DNA from 3 places in the Shewanella sp. DAU305 genome. Region 1 is predicted to be linked to each of the others. Evidence: predicted binding sites of a transcription regulator. Region 1 holds the regulator's gene; each other region holds the start of a gene.
The links. Region 1 encodes sigma-54, which starts transcription at its own class of promoters, with help from an activator protein. Its sites were predicted from a motif close to GTTGGCACGNNNNTNGNNT; they were not measured.
Positions count from the first base shown of each region.

Region 2: the regulator sigma-54 is predicted to act here: its motif matches at 2,367-2,385, upstream of OX890_RS10310 (YccF domain-containing protein).
Region 3: the regulator sigma-54 is predicted to act here: its motif matches at 2,353-2,371, upstream of flgA (flagellar basal body P-ring formation chaperone FlgA).

Region 1 is NZ_CP113808.1:1,252,800-1,257,047, forward strand. It holds gene rapZ (RNase adapter RapZ) at 1-366, opposite strand, end outside; gene ptsN (PTS IIA-like nitrogen regulatory protein PtsN) at 363-806, opposite strand; gene hpf (ribosome hibernation promoting factor) at 809-1,096, opposite strand; gene OX890_RS05475 (RNA polymerase factor sigma-54) at 1,125-2,603, opposite strand; gene lptB (LPS export ABC transporter ATP-binding protein) at 2,711-3,442, opposite strand; gene lptA (lipopolysaccharide transport periplasmic protein LptA) at 3,439-3,993, opposite strand; gene lptC (LPS export ABC transporter periplasmic protein LptC) at 3,980-4,248, opposite strand, start outside.
Region 2 is NZ_CP113808.1:2,425,199-2,429,446, reverse strand. It holds gene OX890_RS10325 (hypothetical protein) at 378-551, shown strand; gene OX890_RS10320 (hypothetical protein) at 852-1,112, shown strand; gene OX890_RS10315 (pyridoxal-phosphate dependent enzyme) at 1,185-2,189, opposite strand; gene OX890_RS10310 (YccF domain-containing protein) at 2,475-2,882, shown strand; partial or broken gene OX890_RS10305 (alpha/beta fold hydrolase) at 2,887-3,842, opposite strand; gene OX890_RS10300 (M14 family zinc carboxypeptidase) at 3,839-4,248, opposite strand, start outside.
Region 3 is NZ_CP113808.1:2,026,356-2,030,603, forward strand. It holds gene OX890_RS08585 (FlgO family outer membrane protein) at 1-93, shown strand, start outside; gene OX890_RS08590 (LPP20 family lipoprotein) at 90-539, shown strand; gene OX890_RS08595 (flagella synthesis protein FlgN) at 682-1,107, opposite strand; gene flgM (flagellar biosynthesis anti-sigma factor FlgM) at 1,110-1,433, opposite strand; gene flgA (flagellar basal body P-ring formation chaperone FlgA) at 1,509-2,216, opposite strand; gene OX890_RS08610 (chemotaxis protein CheV) at 2,422-3,342, shown strand; gene OX890_RS08615 (CheR family methyltransferase) at 3,442-4,248, shown strand, end outside.

The DNA of each region.
Region 1 (4,248 bases):
CAGTTTCCCTTCCAGCTTTATCGCTTCTTGCAAAGAGACTTGGCTCTTCGACAAAGGATGCAAACGGCGGGTCTCGCTGTAACGCTTAAGCAGAATTTTATCGCTGGAATTGAGGAAGAAGCTGGTTAACTCAGTATCAGGAGGCAGGCTCGCTAGTTGCTTCACTAAGACTTTATCCTGCTCAGGCAAGTTACGCACGTCGACACTGATGGCGACGAGATCGTTACTGCCTTTGAGTTGCTCAAGCAAAGTGCCGATTAAGGGCAAGGGAAGGTTATCGACACAATAATAGCCGAGATCTTCGAGTACCCTTAGGGCGACAGATTTGCCTGAGCCTGAGCGGCCCGACACTATGACCAGTTTCATCCAGTGATTACCTGATAGAGTTCCGTTTCATCATGCGTCTTGCGTAATTGCTTTAATATTTGCTTGTCGCTCAGCTTTTCGGCCATGCAAGACAAGGTACTTAAGTGCTGCTGACATTGGTCTGCAGGCACCAGTAGTGCAAATAAAATATCAACAGGTTGCTTATCGATAGCATCGAATGCTATCGGCTCTTCACACTTAATGAGTATGGCAATGGGCTGATCTATATCGGCTAGTCGACCATGTGGAATGGCGATGCCGTTACCTATACCTGTGCTCCCCATCTTTTCGCGCGCCACTAGGCTTTCGAATATCTCTTGAGATGAGAGGGTCGGGTACTGGGCAGCGACTAAGTCGCTGATGAGTTCCAGTACCTTTTTCTTGCTGCCCGGAGTGGCGCAGGTAGTGCACTCCGGCCGCAGTATGGTACAAAGTTCCATTATTAGTGTTTTGTTAACTTCTCTTTGTGTTTAATAACCTGACGATCAAGCTTGTCAATCAGGGCGTCTATAGCGGCATACATGTCAGCATGCTCTGAAGTAGCAAAAACTTCACCACCGATAAGATTTATTCTCGCTTCGGCAATCTGTTGCATTTTCTCGACATTGAGCACAACGTGCACATTATTGATCTGTTCGAAATGGCGTTCAAGTTTTGAAAACTTTTCTTCTACATATGCACGTAACGATTCGGTAATTTCGACATGGTGTCCACTCAGGTTTATTTGCATAGAAACGTCCTCCGATATCCACTGTAGGTTATAAACTTTTACGCTGATTAGAAGGCGGAATGAGCATAGCCTCTCGGTACTTCGCAATGGTTCTGCGGGCTACGTTGATCCCTTGTTCTGCCAGAAGTTGTGCCATCTTACTGTCGCTCAATGGTTTTTTCTGGTTTTCCGCTGCAACCAGTTTCTTAATGAAGGCTCTGATTGCTGTGGATGAGCACTCCCCACCATCGTCAGTACCGACGTGGCTAGAGAAGAAGTATTTTAGTTCAAAAAGTCCCTTAGGGGTATGCATGTATTTCTGTGTCGTCACCCGTGAGATGGTCGACTCATGCATTTCTACCGCTTCGGCAATATCGTTCAGCACCATAGGTTTCATGGCTTCTTCACCGTATTCAAAGAAACCTTGCTGATATTGGACGATACAGTTCGCAACTTTAAGTAAAGTGTCGTTACGGCTTTCTAGGCTTTTGATAAACCATTTAGCCTCTTGCAGATGACCACGAATAAATTGGCTATCGGCTTGGCTTTTAGTGCTGCGCGCCATCGAGGCATAATGTTGGTTTACATTGATTTTTGGCATGCAGTCAGGATTAAGCTCGACCACCCAGCGGCCATTTTTTTTCGACACTGACACATCCGGGATGACGTATTCGTCATCGTTGGGCGTAATCAATAAACCTGGGCGGGGATTGAGGGTTTGGATAAGCGCTATGCCGTCCCTTAATTCATCCTCTTTTAATTTAGTCTTACGCATCAACAACCTAAAGTCGCGGGCGGCGATCAGATCTAAATGATCTTTGATCAGCATGCGGGCGTTTTCTAGGTTGGGCGTGTCAGCGGCGAAATGCGACAGTTGGATCAACAGGCATTCACTTAAATCGCGGGCGGCAACACCAATGGGATCAAAATGTTGAATGCGCTTGAGTACGGCTTCGACTTCGTCGAGCTCGACCTCCGAATTGCCCATGGCTTCGAGGATTTCGTCAGTGCTTTGGGTGAGATAGCCTTGATCGTCGATGGCATCAATAATGGCGGTGGCAATGGCTAAATCGGTTTCAGAAAACGGCGTGAGGTTTTTTTGCCATTCTAAGTGTTCATACAAGCCTTCAATGGTCTCACCTTGGAAGGGCATATCGTCTTCACGACTGCCGCCGGGGCCAGAATTGGGAGAGGCGGTGAACACTTCATCCCATGTGGTGTCCATGGGGAGTTCGTCGGGCATGGACTCTTTCGTGAGCGACTCTGCCGTATCTATGGTGGAGCTGTCTTTTTCTGGCGGCAGGGTGCTTGATTCACTGAAATCCGTATCGGATAGCGTTTGGTTTACAGGGTCTTTAGTGGCGTCGAATTGATCCTCTTCCAGCTCGAGAAGGGGATTAGAATCTAAGGCTTGCTGGATCTCTTGCTGCAGTTCTAATGACGACAGTTGCAACAGACGTATGGCCTGTTGTAATTGTGGCGTCATGGTTAACTGTTGACCCAGTTTGAGCTGGAGTGACGCTTTCATGTTACCGCTGATCCCTACGTTATTATTGTTGGATGAGGTCGCTTGTTATCATCTTGAGTGGAGTCCAATGGTGGCATAAATTACCTGCATTGGCTCCGGTTGATTAACTATAGCCTGAATTGTTCACCTAAGTACACAGCCCTAACTTGCTGATTGTCTAAGATCTCTGCGGGTGTTCCTTCGGCAATCAAGTTTCCGTGACTCACGATATAGGCATGTTCACACACATCTAATGTCTCACGGACATTGTGGTCTGTGATCAACACGCCAAGGCCACGACTTTTGAGCTGTTCGATAATCTTTTTAATGTCGATAACCGAAATCGGATCGACACCAGCAAAGGGTTCATCGAGCAAAATGAACTTAGGATTTGCTGCTAACGCCCGCGCAATTTCGACACGGCGACGTTCACCGCCCGACAATGACATGCCTTGGCTGTCACGGATGTGGGTGATGTGGAACTCTTCAAGCAGATGTTCTAGCTCTTCTTCCCTTTGCTCTTTTTTTAATTCTTTACGCGTTTGCAGCACGGCCATGATGTTGTCATGGACGGTCAGTTTACGGAAGATACTGGCTTCCTGCGGCAAGTAACCTATACCTTTGCGGGCACGCAGGTGCATAGGATCTGCGGTTAAATCATCATCGTCGATAAAGATGTGGCCTTTATCGCTCTTAACCAGACCGACGACCATGTAAAAGGTGGTAGTTTTACCCGCGCCGTTCGGGCCGAGTAGGCCAACGACCTGACCGGTTTTTACCGTCAGACTAACGTCTTTAACCACTTGGCGACTCTTGTAACTCTTCGCCAGATTTTGTGCTCTTAGGGTGATTTGGGTCATTTAGAGTCCTGCTTTTTCACAGGTTTTTCTGCTGGCGCGTCTGGTTTGGCATCATCTTGATAGCTTTCTGGCTGAATGATAGTGATCACGCGATCGTCGCCACTGCCGGTACTCTCGGCAATCAATTTTTGCTGGATGATGTTGTAGCGGATTAAATTACCCGTCACTTGGCTGCCCGCTTGATCTAACGAGGCTAAACCTTTAAGTGTCAGGGTGCGGCTCGCCATATCGTAACGAATTTCTTTCGCGCTCGCCGAGGCTGGACGGCCATCGTCTAACACTTGGCTGTACGTCGCAGGGTTGCCAGTGGCCACTAAAATTTTGCTATTTTCACCTTCGGCAGAAAATGCACGCAGTTGATCTGCATGGATTTTAATCGAACCTTGGGTGACTTCAACCGGACCAAAGAAGATGATCTGGTTGTTTTTGATATCTGCCGTTTGGCTCACAGCCTTGATTTTGACTTCCTGTTTCAGGTCGTCGACTTTAGCAAAGGCGCTCATGCTCATTATTAGCATTAGGCTGGCAAGTAATACGTTATTTTGCTTCATATGTTCCTACTACCTGACTGGTCAATTGCACTTCTTGCGCGTTGAGGTCGGCATAAAGGCCTTGGCCTTGAATATTAAAATCTTTCCCTGTGACGTAAATGGTGCGGTCAGAGGTCATTATCATCGTATTGAGATCGAGTTCCAGATAACTGGTGGACAAGGTCTGGATCGGTTCTTCTGGGCTAATGGCATCAATAATAACATTGTTTTCTAATACAACCTTGCCCGTTTCCTTGTTTAGCTTGCCCTGATCTG
Region 2 (4,248 bases), 1.2 Mb from region 1:
TTGTTGTTTACCTTTTTAAACCAGCCTGACTATTAGCAATCAGAGTTCGGTCCTCATAAAGAAAGCCTACTACAAGCAAAACCCCATAAGCTCAAGCATTCGATACCACTAAAATCATGTGGTTATGTCTGTGAACTTACTGTTCTCCACACTGTCATAGTATTGTCATTAAGCTATGGTCAACTGGCAGAATCAAGTTAGTCCATTGGCATAATCGACAGCATGTATTATTTATCGATTAAGCATCTCTTGATTAATGAATCAAAGATGGGGTAACCTCGATACTCAATAGAACGAATCTTTCGCAAATTGCTAAGGATATTTTATAGTTATAACTATCTCACCTATGGGTGAATTAACAAAAAGGAGTGTGGCATATGTCATACAAAATTAATGGACATGAAATTACAGTGAACTTCCCTGTAGATTCAATCTCAGTAAATAAAACCTCAATTGCTTTTACCGATCGTCAAGGTAAAAACAGACAGACTTTTTCAAAACGTACAGAAGCCATCAGCTTTATGAAATGGTTATTGTCCGCAAACAAATAAGTCAAAAAATAAATTAGACGATAAGTTAGAAATAAGTACTGTAATACCCCGTTTGCTCAAGTGTATTTAATCGGTTTCCATTATCTTCGCAGTACCGAACACTTAAGTAAACTGATAGCCGAATGTCACGAACACGCTATCCTTTTTTACGTCATCATGACGAACACATTTGGTTCAGGCTGTATCTCTCTCACACAGATACCTGCCGAACCAAATGAGTCAAATCCAACTTAGATCACCTATTTCCACTGCAGCATCCGCTAATATTCGTCCCCATGAATACTGTTCAGCACCTCATCTATGCCAAAACCCAATACCCAAATCGCCATGCAAAGCTTGATAAGCCAGATCAAAGCGACAATTCCGCTCAATTTAGCGGAAGCACAACTGTGCCAAGGACAATGTTTAGGTTGTTCGAAAAAAATGCTGGAAATGTTAGATGCTGAAATCAGCTATTGGCAGTTTAGCGATGTAATACCTAGCCTAAAAGATTTAAAAAACCTCGAGAATATAGGCCAACGTACCTATAAAATCCTTAAGCGAAACCATCTACTATCTTAAGAAACTATCTGCCGTCTTAAAAAAGCGGTCTTAATCTATTGCGCTGGTTATATTACTATTCTTTGAAAATTCTCATACTCCAGAAAATTTACGCTGATAACGCGGCAACATGGTCTCATTCCCTAATATTCCGCCTTGATGCAAATACATCACATGACCTAATTCACTACGCTGTAAGTAATCCTCAAGCACAATAAAACCTAAGGGATCGTAGAGTAGTTCAAATTGAATACCTGAGGCACAAACGCGCTGCCACATGGCATAGAATTCAGGGTAGAGTTTACCAAAGTGATATTTTTTGCCGACATTCACTATCTGTGGATGCTCGAGAGTATTTGGATTAAGCATAGAGAATTGCAAACGTAAATAATCATCGCCGCCCACCACAGCGCAAGTCACAACGCGAATCGCCGTTTGTTGACGAATAAAGTACTGATTTAAAAATAACGCCGTCGTCCCCGTCCCCGACGGTAAAAATACCGTTAAATCGACTAAATCATTCGCCTGCGCAAATTGCACTATTTCTTGCGCTAATACATTTACCCCGTATTCAGCGTAGGAACAACGCCCGCCCTCTGGGATAAAAAGCGCCGTCGGCTCATTCGCGAGTACCTGAGTCTCGATATACTCTTGGCAACTCAGTCGCGCACTACCCGTTTGCAAATCAGGTTCACAACTAACATTGTGGCCAGATAAAACCTGAGGTTCACCCTGCGACTGAGTAAACGCCAGCTTTTGCGCCATTAACTCACTTAAGTCGATAATATTGGCGCCATTTGCCAATGCCGCAGCGTAATTCCCCGTGGGATGCTTAACAATCTGGCTGGCAATATGGTCAACATAAAAATCACACTGCCAGCCTTTCATCTTGGCCAATGTTGATAGGGAATACAAAGAGTTCGCTAAGGGTGAGCCGTGGCCTATCACCTTGTTGATGCCTGCAAACTCATGATCTAAAAAGTAGCCGAATTTACGTGCTTTATTGCCGCTAAACGCTGGATGCAATAAATCATCACGTTTTAGAAATATTTCTCGACCAGCAAAGGCAAAAATATCGACGGGGGAATTTGCAAACATCAGGCTACTCAAAAGATTAAATACTCTGGCTTTTAAGCCATTGGATGGAATGGCTAGTTTAACGCCACCTTTGCTCTTCTGCTCTTAAGAAATTAGCAATTTAGCGAAGAATTAGTGAAAATCACAAATAAAGCTTAAACGGATAGAACTAAGTCATTGATTATTAATAGCCAAATAATTGGCACGTTTCTCGCTTAGTCATTGGTATATATTCAGTTTATCAAAGCTAACAGCATTCATTAGAGCTGACGATAAAGGCGAAAAAAGTAACATAAGGAGTTTTCAATGGCAGTATTACGCTTAATATTCAACATCGCTTGGTTTGTGCTCGGTGGATTTGTGATGGGACTCGCTTGGTGGCTCGCAGGTATCCTGTGTTTTATAAGCATTATTGGTATACCCTTTGGCCGCGCCTGCTTTGTTATCGGCGAAATGACCTTCTGGCCCTTTGGCCAAGAACAAATCAGCCGTCGTCACTTAACCGGACGTGACGATTTAGGCACAGGTGCCCTAGGCATGGTGGGAAATATTATTTGGTTCTTGCTGTTTGGGATCTGGTTAGCCATAGGTCACCTGGTCCATGCCTTAGCCTGTTTTGTGACTATTATCGGTATTCCCTTTGGAATACAGCATCTTAAACTGGCGTTACTCAGCCTAACACCGATAGGCCAAACCGTTGTGGCTAAAGCCTAATCGATTATGAGTTAACCGTCTTAGCGCTGTTCATTGCCGATGATTTACTGTCGATGATTTACTGTGGAGAATGGATAGCACTTTTTCATCCCACACTGAAAATATCGCCTCGTTAAAGGCCATTTCTTCCTCCAGTAAATCGTTGCAATTATATTGAGTATGGGCATATTGCGCATGGGCAGGTTCATCATCCTCTTGAACCTCAGTTTGCGGCTTAGTCGGCGCCACAATTGCCAACAGATAATGTGCCAGTTTTGCAGGGGCATCAATGGCCGCATCATGGCCGCAATACGCTAATACTATCAAATCCGTGTGAAAGTGCTGTGCTAAGGCTTTGCTCGATGCCATGCTCACCAACGCATCACGGTCACCGCAGAGTACACTTATCGGCACTTCCACGGTCAATGGACACTGATATTGAAAAGCCGCCCACAGTTGCCGCCAGGCATTACGGATAGTTGGCGAGGATTCACGGCGAAATTCACTCCATTCGGCAATTAAACCGCAGTCTCGCCGATGACGAAAACTGGTTAAACGCACTATCGTCGACTCAATGGGATGTAAGGCTTTACCCCGAGCCCGCAAGAAAAACGCCTTCAATGCATTCAGTGGATTAAATCTTTGATACCAAACCGATAAATTAGCCGCACTGCTGTTTAGTACAAATACATGCCTTATCTGCCAAGGTCGCTGGCGCGCCATTTCCAGCGCTAACATACCGCCCATAGACAAGCCGAGAAGGTAAATGGCTTCTCCTTCTTGTACCTGCTCATCCAATTGCAGCCACACGGCATGGGCATAGTCAGCAATCTTAAGTGGGCTTAGTTCATGGGATAGCGTCCCATTACCTGGCAAATCCGGTGTCAGTACTCGCAGCCCCTTTTGTCGCAGTCGCTGATCGAAGCCATTCCAGTGGCGCTGATCACGCATTAATCCCCGCAATAACACCCAAGTTGTCATGACTGTGGCTCCCGATACCAATACTGCCGCGCGCACTCAGTGAGTTCAGCCAAACGTTCAGGCGTTAACTGCTCTAACGATTGGGCGTAGGCCGCTTCCATCATAAATTGCATCAGCACTGTGTGCCTGCGTAAAATTCTGTGGTGACGATGTGTTTTCTGCGGATTGAAAAAACCTGCAAAATTAAATATTTGTCTGGGATTTTTCTTTATCCAAGCCCAGGATCCCATCTCTAATGTCAAAGGCAGAAACGGTACCTGTGCATGGGGATCGGCCACTTGATGTTGGCGATAGAGGTAATCCCAAATATCCCCATGGGTGCGATAAAACTGACTCTGGGGTGCGAGCCGATAATGGCCATGATGGGGATAACTCTGTTCAAATAATTGTTTTAGATGAAGAATAT
Region 3 (4,248 bases), 770 kb from region 1:
CCTTCGGAGCAAATTGTGTCACAAAATGGCATCTTATATCGTCAGGCGAGTCCAGGCATGAATGAAGTGCGTGTTTTAGGAGATGGAAAATGAAACGCTACCTTTTAGTTATTGCGGCGCTAATGCTAACTGGCTGCGCTGCTAAAGATAGATATGTGCAATGGGAGGATGTGCCGCCGCCGAGTTTTCCTAAGTTAACGGCCATAGGATATGCGCCCTTAGCGACTCAACCGGCTAAAGAACAATCACAAAGAGTGTTGATGGCCATGCAAGCATCAAAAATTATGGCCTATCGTGAATTAGCAGAACAAGTTTATGGGCAGAAAATAACGGCAAACAGCAGTGTTAGTGATTGGATGTTGACGGACGATAATGTCAAAGCGTCGGTTTCTGGCGTGATCCGTGGTGCGCGGGTCGTTAAGAGTTATCCGGCTGGCGATCATTATGTCACTGAGTTAGAACTGGATTTTTCACAGGTATGGGCGCTGTATCAGCAACAGAGTCGTCCACAGCGAGTGAAAGAAGTCACGTATTTTTAGTCATTTCTACATGACTCTATTGAGCCGCGTACTATGCGAGTAGTTATGCGGCTTTTCTTTTTCTGCACAAGTATCAAAGTCTAATCTTTAATCAGAGCAGAGCTTAGAAGCGGGAAATACAGAGTGGGAATTGATGCGCCTGTTAGGCCTTTAAATCATTACCTAAACTTGAGATAGTTGAGGTCTTGCCTTTATCGTTATACGTAAGGCTGGAGGCGTTTCTGCTGGCTTGTAAAGCTTGAGCGAAGCGATTGAGACTGGCTAAATTCATCTCAATTAAACTGGCATTTTGATCGTTCAGTTCTTTGCATTCAGTTAATGCGTCTTTGACAACGGCCATTTTATGCACGAGTTCGGTTTGCTGAGTGAGTTGAGACTTATCAGTGTGGTTTGCCAGAATATCGTCATTAGTCTTGAGTTCTTTCAGACATTGTGATTTTTCGTTAGCAAGAGAAAGCAGTAAATCGGCGTTTTGGTCAACCAAAGCGCCTTTTTCCTTGAGTATGATTTGCTTAAGAACAGCCAAATGGGCGTGTTGTAGATCTACCAGTTTAGCTATTTCAGTCATAGTTACTCTTTATTCAAGTCATTAAGTTCGGCTTCAAAACTTGCAATATTGGCAGCCAACTTTTCAGGGTCAATTTTATAGCGGCCTTCGGCGATAGCCTGTTTAATTTCGGCCACTTTCTTTTGATCAACTTCAGGAAGGCTCGCCATTTTAGTCTGAGCTCCTTGAAGTTGTTGCGCTTGCGCTGTAATCACCACTGAGTCGCTTCTTTGTGGTGTTGTCGATTTTGTGGCAACTTGAGCAGATTGATCGCTGCTAGTTTTAGTTGCACCTGAACGAACTTGTGTGGTCGTTGCAGTGTTGAGTTTGCTAATATCAATTGCCATTTTCGGCTCCAGCGTCGTGTGTACGGGATTTCTTAACTGGGGTATCGGCAGCTTATAAAAAAGCTTTAGATTATTTTACATTCTTACTTCAACTTCGCCAATGCCCGTGACTATAGCATCTAGTTCTTTGTTTGAACTGCTATTTTTGACTCTGATCCGATCACCTTTATTGCCATCTTGTAGGGCTTCGCCCGCAGTTTTAAGTTCGAATGAGTTAGAACGAACATAAATAGATACCGAGTCGTTTTTACACACGAAGCATAAGTTATTGCTCAATATAGGATAATCCTTCGAGACGCGTCGTTTTACTCGTACACCTGCTAATTTACTTGGGTCATCAAACTCAGCGCCTCGTAAACTATTTTGCTCAATGTAACGGATTTCAACTTGGCTAGGGGAGATGAGTTCGCCAGGCGCTAAGGTTTCAGTTGTGACAACAACGGGGAATAAAATATCCACTCTAACCGAGATATAAATCTGCCAAGGGTAAGCGAGCTCTTGCGTATCGCAGCTGACTTTTAGGGTGTTATTACGGCTAATTTCCCTGTCACTAGCCAATTCAACCTTAATCGGCGACGAACATTGTGACGGCAGCATTCTTGCGTCAACTATTTGCGGCGAAATATCGACTTTGGCATTAGCGGGCACGGATATCTTTTCTGAAATAAGCGCTTTAGCTAATTCTGAGATGGCCGATACGGTGGGAACAATAGGCTCTGCACTCGCAAAAGCGGGCATGAAGAGGGCGAAAACACTAAAAAAACAGACTAAATTTACTTTCATAATGAAGAGACTAGCTTGTAACGCCAGAATGCACCTATACTTTTATCAAGTTCGAAGCTGACCACTGTAATAATAATTTGCATCACTGTCAGAAGATTGACTCAGTTTCGACTATGTTTATCGATAGATAAGACGTAAGCAATTAATATGCCTATACTCAAACGAGTCATAGGGCCGTACATAAACAGAACAACAAGGCAGAGTTATGTCGAGTATTCTTGATTCAGTCAACAAACGAACCCAGCTCGTTGGTCAAAACCGTTTAGAATTGCTGCTTTTTAAATTAAACGGTCGTCAACGGTTTGGGATTAACGTGTTTAAGGTGAAAGAAGTACTGCAGTGCCCGCCACTGACAACTTTGCCTAAACTTAATCCTTATGTTAAAGGTGTCGCGCATATTCGCGGTACGACTATTTCAGTTATTGATCTGAGTGCGGCAACAGGTGGTAGACCTTTAGCGAGTACTGAAAACTGTTTCATCATTATTTCTGAATATAACCGTAGCGTTCAAGGTTTCTTGGTCAGTTCTGTTGAGCGGATTATCAACATGAATTGGGAAGCGATTATGCCTCCGCCGCAAGGTGCCGGTCGTTATTCTTATCTGACGGCTGTAACTGAGATAGAAGGTGAATTGGTTGAAATTCTCGATGTAGAAAAAATCTTAGATGAGATTTCACCGGTTAAAACCGCTATCAGTGAAGAAGCCAATGAAAAGCTGACCCTCGACAGAACCCAGCATTACCATATTATGGTTATCGATGATTCTGCCGTGGCGCGTAAGCAAATTATTCGTTCACTCGAGTCATTGAACTTACAAATTGATACCGCAAAAGATGGTCGAGAAGCATTAGATAAGCTTAAAGAAATCGCCAAAGAAATGGACAATGTTGCCGATGAAATCCCTCTCATTATCTCAGACATTGAGATGCCTGAAATGGATGGTTATACCCTGACCGCTGAGATCCGAGATGATCCTAAGCTCAAGCATATTAAAGTGGTACTGCACACATCGTTAAGTGGTGTATTCAATCAGGCAATGGTTCAAAAAGTGGGGGCCAATGACTTTATCGCTAAGTTTAATCCCGACGAACTGGCTGCTGCCGTGAATAAACACTTAAGTTTGTAAGTGCAGTAGTTAGTACCTAGATACGCTTTACGCTATAATCTCGACTTTATAACATGATGGTTTCGCACTGATTTTGGTGCTTGCTATAGGATTTAGGATGTGAATGTGCCAAATAAATCACTCGCTGAAGCTGAATATAATCAATTTAGGTTGTTCTTAGAGCAACACAGCGGCATCGTACTGGGTGAAAATAAGCAATATCTGGTGCTCAGTCGTCTTGCTCCTCTGATGGGGAAATATAACCTGCCATCCTTATCTGATGTGGTTAAGCATTCGATGAAGCCAACGGAACGTGCGCTTCGGGCTGAAGTGATCGATGCTATGACGACCAATGAAACCCTTTGGTTTCGTGATCGTTATCCATTTGAGTTATTGCATAACGTTTTGTTACCTGAGTATAGTCGTTTAGGTCGTCCACTTAAGATTTGGTCGGCAGCGTGTTCGTCCGGGCAAGAACCCTATTCATTGGCGATGACGATTCTTGAGTATCAACAGAAGAAGCCTGGTGCGCTTGCGGGTAGTGCGTCAATTCAAGCTACGGATTTGTCGCCTTCCATGTTGGAACGTTGCAAAAATGCTGAGTACGATAGCTTGGCATTAGCGCGCGGTTTATCCGAGGAGCGTAAGCGTCAGTTTTTTGATGCTTTGCCTTCAGGCAATATGAAGTTAAAGGATAATGTTAAGCGTTTGGTGAACTTTAGGGCACATAATCTGCTTGAAAGTTATAGCTTACTTGGTAAGTTCGACATTATTTTTTGCCGCAATGTGCTTATTTATTTTGCGCCTGAGGCAAAGGCAAAAATTTTGCGGCAATTCGCTGCCGCTCTTAATCCAAAAGGGATCCTATTTCTCGGTGCTTCTGAATCTATTGCTGGTTTAACGGATGAGTTTGACATGGTCCGTTGT